Regions from separate parts of the Methylobacterium sp. Gmos1 genome, predicted to be linked through region 2. Evidence: predicted binding sites of a transcription regulator. Region 2 holds the regulator's gene; the other holds the start of a gene.
What was found. Region 2 encodes HrcA, which represses chaperone genes, less so after heat shock. Its sites were predicted from a motif close to GTTAGCACTCNCNNNNNGNGAGTGCTAAC; they were not measured.
Positions count from the first base shown of each region.

Region 1 (2,392 bases), on a different contig from region 2:
CGCGGCCGAGCATCGGGAGGGTCACGTTCTCGAGCTTGATGCCGAGGTCCTCGGCGATCATCTGACCCTGGGTCAGGATCGCGATGTCCTCGAGCATGGCCTTGCGACGGTCACCGAAGCCCGGCGCCTTCACGGCCGCGACCTTCAGGCCGCCGCGCAGCTTGTTGACGACGAGGGTGGCGAGCGCCTCGCCCTCGATGTCCTCGGCGACGATCAGCAGCGGCTTGCCGGTCTGGACGACGGCCTCGAGCACCGGCAGCATCGCCTGGAGCGACGACAGCTTCTTCTCGTGGATGAGGATGTAGGGGTCCTCGAGCTCGGCGATCATCTTCTCCGCATTCGTGATGAAGTACGGGGAGAGGTAGCCGCGGTCGAACTGCATGCCCTCGACGACGTCGAGCTCGGTCTCGGCGGTCTTCGCCTCCTCGACCGTGATCACGCCCTCGTTGCCGACCTTCTGCATGGCATGGGCGATCATCTCGCCGATGTCCTTGTCGCCGTTGGCCGAGATCGTGCCGACCTGGGCGATCTCCTCCGAGGCCGACACCTTCTTGGCGCGGCTCTGGATGTCCTTCACGGCGGCCTGGGTGGCGAGGTCGATGCCGCGCTTCAGGTCCATCGGGTTCATGCCGGCGGCGACGTACTTGGCGCCCTCGCGAACGATCGCCTGGGCGAGCACGGTCGCGGTGGTGGTGCCGTCACCCGCGATGTCGTTGGTCTTCGAGGCCACTTCGCGCACCATCTGGGCGCCCATGTTCTCGAACTTGTCGGCGAGCTCGATCTCCTTGGCAACGGTCACGCCGTCCTTGGTGATCCGGGGCGCGCCGAAGCTCTTCTCGATCACGACGTTGCGGCCCTTGGGGCCGAGCGTGACCTTCACCGCATCCGCCAGGATGTCGACGCCGCGCAGCATCTTCTCGCGGGCGTCGGAGGCGAAACGAACGTCTTTCGCTGCCATGGTGATTCCTCACTGTAGATCGGTGTTGCAGGGGAGAGCCGTCCGGCGTCAGCTCCCGGAAGGGGCGCCGCCGTCGGGCTCGCAGAGCCGTTCAGGGGGTGGCGACTTACGCCAGCACGCCCATGATGTCGGACTCCTTCATGATGAGGAGGTCCTTGCCGTCGATCTTGACCTCGGTGCCCGACCACTTGCCGAACAGGACGCGGTCGCCGGCCTTGACGTCGAGCGGGTTCAGCTTGCCGGACTCGTCGCGGGCGCCGGGGCCGACGGCGACGATCTCGCCCTCTTGCGGCTTCTCCTTGGCGGAATCCGGGATGATGATGCCGCCCTTGGTCTTCTCCTCGCTATCGATGCGACGGACGACGACACGGTCGTGCAGCGGACGGAATTGCATGTGCTGCCCTCTTGCTTCGCAGAACGCATTGCGGTTGGTGTGGCGCCGAAGCCGCCCGCCAACCGGGGCATTAGCACTCTCGTGAGGTGAGTGCTAAGGCTGGCGTGGAGATAATCGGGCCGCGCGAACGAGTCAAGGCGCTGGCGTGTGTCTCGCGCGGCACAATCGGACGGGTGAGGGACCATCGGACCCGTCGAGCAGGAGCCCAACCCCCATGATCACGCTGCACGGCTCCGAGGGGGTCGTCGCCGAGGGCCAGGCCTGCGCCGCCCATCCCCTGCCGGCCCACGGCACCTGGCTCGACCTCGAGGATCCGAGCGAGGCCGAGACGGCCCTGGCGGAAGCCGCGACCGGTCTGCGGGTGCCCTCCCGCGGGGCGCTGAGCGAGGTGCAGAACTCGCGCCGCCTCAACCGGCGCCGGGACGCGTTCTATCTCAGCACCCCGATGGTCTCGTTCCGCGACGACGACCTGACGCTTCGTCCGCTCGGCTTCGTGCTGACGCCGGAGCGGCTGCTCACCGTGCGGTTCCAGCCGCTCGCCGCCTTCGACACCGTGAAGGCGCGCCAGGCCGAGCGGGACGGGCCGGCCTCCAGCGTCGAGACCTTCCTGGCGCTGCACGAGGAACTGATCGACCGCATGGCCGACATCCTCGAGACGATGAGCGACGAGCTCGATTCGCTCTCGACCCGGATCTTCACCTTCGACACCAGCGCCAACGGGAATGGCCGCACCGAGGCCTCGGCTCCCAAGCGCCGCGACCTCGCCCTGCGGCGGCTGCTGCGCGCCATCGGCCGGCGCGGCAAGGCGCTGGCGAAGCTGCGCGCCTCGCTGCTCGGGCTGGGCCGCATCCTCCCTTACGTCGCCGGCGAGGCCGAGACGTGGCTGAGACCCGAGGAGAAGGCCCGCTTCGAGAGCCTGCGCCTCGACGTCGCCTCGCTCGACGAGTTCGAGACCCGGCTGTCCGAGACGGTGCAGTTCCTGCTCGACGCCACCCTCGGCCTCATCAACATGGAGCAGAACAACACCTTCCGGGTGCTCA
Region 1 covers NZ_JBSNCC010000009.1:61,208-63,599, forward strand. The annotation lists gene groL (chaperonin GroEL) at 1-958, opposite strand, end outside; gene groES (co-chaperone GroES) at 1,065-1,352, opposite strand; gene ACS5PV_RS18335 (CorA family divalent cation transporter) at 1,567-2,392, shown strand, end outside.
Region 1: groES (co-chaperone GroES) is a predicted target of HrcA. The motif match lies at 1,422-1,450, and genes of this name have one in related genera.

Region 2 (2,392 bases):
GCGCGCTTGTCTCCGTGCGGTAGGGCAGCCACAGGATGCGCCGGCCGTCCGCCCGCTCCAGGGTCCCGGAGAGGAGGAGCCGCAGGCGCGCCTCGCGAAACAGCGGCAGCAGGGCGCTGCTCCAGGCCGCGGCCTCGCTCCCCGCCTCGCCGTCGGCGAGCGCCGGCAGGTGGTGCACCTCGTCGACGACCAGCAGGGTGCGGTGGCGCCGCATCTCGGCGAGGTGGAGGGCAGGGGCCGCCGCCACCGCCTGGTAGGTGGTGACGTAGCCGGCCAAGCCCCGGCTCGGATCGGGCGCGTTGTCGGCCGCCCGCACCGAGAGGGCGTGGCCCAGGGCCGCCCGCCAGGCCGGATCGGCGAAGGCCTCTTCCGCCTGGAGCCGCAGGGAATCCCGCGGCACGACCCAGACCACCCGCTCGACGATGCCCGCCGCGATGAGCTTCGAGGCCGCGATGACCGGCAGCAGCGACTTGCCGCCGCCGGGCGTCACCGCCGCCAGGATGTCGGCGATGCCCGAGGCCTCGCCGCGGGCGAGCGCGCCGACGAGCTCCGACAGGCTGCGCTGGTGGCTGCGCAGGGGACGGGACGGAGCGCTCACGGGTGAAGGGAATCGCGAACCATTCCCGGACCATGCCGGAGCCCGCCTCCCTTGTGAATCCGGGGGACAAGCAGCTTTTCCGCGTTCCCCACACCAGAAACCGGTTGCGCGGTCGCCGGCTTTCAGCCTCGCCCGCGCTCCAGCATCCGCGACACCACCCGGGCGGTGAAATCGACCATCGGGACGATGCGGGCGTAGTTGAGCCGGGTCGGCCCGATGACGCCGACGACGCCGACGATGGTCTGGCTGCCGTCCCGGAAGGGGGCTGCGATCATCGACGAGCCGGAGAGCGAGAACAGCTTGTTCTCCGAGCCGATGAAGATCCGCACGCCCTCGCCGCCCTCGGCGCGCGACAGGAGGTCGATCACGTCCTTCTGGCTCTCCAGGTCGCTGAACAGCAGCCGGATGCGCTCCAGGTCCTCGGCCGCCCGCAGGTCGTCGAGGAGGTTGGCCTGGCCGCGCACGATGAGCTGGCGCTCCTCGCTCGGGCCGACCGAGCGGGCGAGGCCCGCATCGACCAGGCGCCCGGTGATCTCGTCGAGCTCCTGCTTCATCGCCGCCCGGGCGGCCTCGATCTCGCCCCGCAGCTCGCCGAGGGTACGGCCGCGGATGCGGGCGTTGAGGAAGTTCGAGGCCTCCTGGAGCGCGCCCGCCGGCAGGCCGTGCGGCAGGTCGAGCAGGCGGTTCTCGACCGAGCCGTCGTCGGAGACGAGCACCACCAGGGCGCGGCCGGGATCGAGCCGCACGAACTCGATGTGGCGCAGGCGCGGGTTCTGCTTCGCCGTAACGACGACGCCCGCTCCCCGCGAGATCCCCGAGAGCAGCACCGAGGCCTCGGTGAGCGCGCTCTCGAAGGTGTGGCGCGAGGCGGCGGCGCGCATCTGCGCCTCGATCCGGCCCTTCTCCTCCTGGCCGACATCGCCGAGTTCGAGCAGCGCGTCGACGAAGAAGCGCAGGCCGTGCTCGGTGGGAAGCCGGCCGGCGCTGGTATGGGGGGCGTAGATCAGCCCGGCCTGCTCCAGATCCGACATCACGTTGCGGATCGAGGCCGGCGAGAGCGCCATCGGCAGGATGCGCGCGAGGTTGCGCGACCCCACCGGCTCCCCGGTGGCGAGGTAGCTCTCGACGATCTGGCGAAAGATTTCCCGCGAGCGCTCGTTGAGCTCGGCAATGGCACGGGCCTGTCCGGAGCCGCCGGGCAGGGGTGGAAGGTCGCGCGTGTTCATCAACCCTACGGGAGCCAAACGACCCCTTACTGTGATGCGAGCCCGCGCTCCGTGCAAGCGGACGCGACGCCGCGCGGCGGGACGATTTCGCATGCCGCGATGCACGTCGTCACCTGAACGCAGGCCGACATCGCGTCTCAGATCGCGTTCAGCCCGCCGGCACCAGTCTCCACCCCATGGCCGCGACGAGGACGCGGCGAGACGAACCGGAGGCAAGGATGCTGACGATGCGAAACCCGATGGCGGCCGGCAAGCGGCTCGTGGGCAAGCGGCTCCTCGCGGCGGCCGCTCTGGTAGCGGGCGGTCTCCTCACGGCCGGCAGCGCCCAGGCGGCGCCGTTCGCGCCCGGGGCGGTGACAGCGCCGACGGCCGAGGTGGTGCAGGTGCAGTACGGCCACCACCACGGCTGGGGGCACGGTCATCACCGCGGCTGGGGTCACCGCCATCACGGATGGGGGCACGGCCACCACGGCGGCTGGGGCCATCGCCATCACCATCACGGCGGCTGGGGGCACCACCGGCGCCATCACGGGCACTGGGGCCATCACCACGGCCGGCACCATCACCG
Region 2 covers NZ_JBSNCC010000015.1:132,855-135,246, reverse strand. The annotation lists gene ACS5PV_RS24150 (DEAD/DEAH box helicase) at 1-598, opposite strand, end outside; gene hrcA (heat-inducible transcriptional repressor HrcA) at 721-1,824, opposite strand; gene ACS5PV_RS24140 (hypothetical protein) at 2,043-2,392, shown strand, end outside.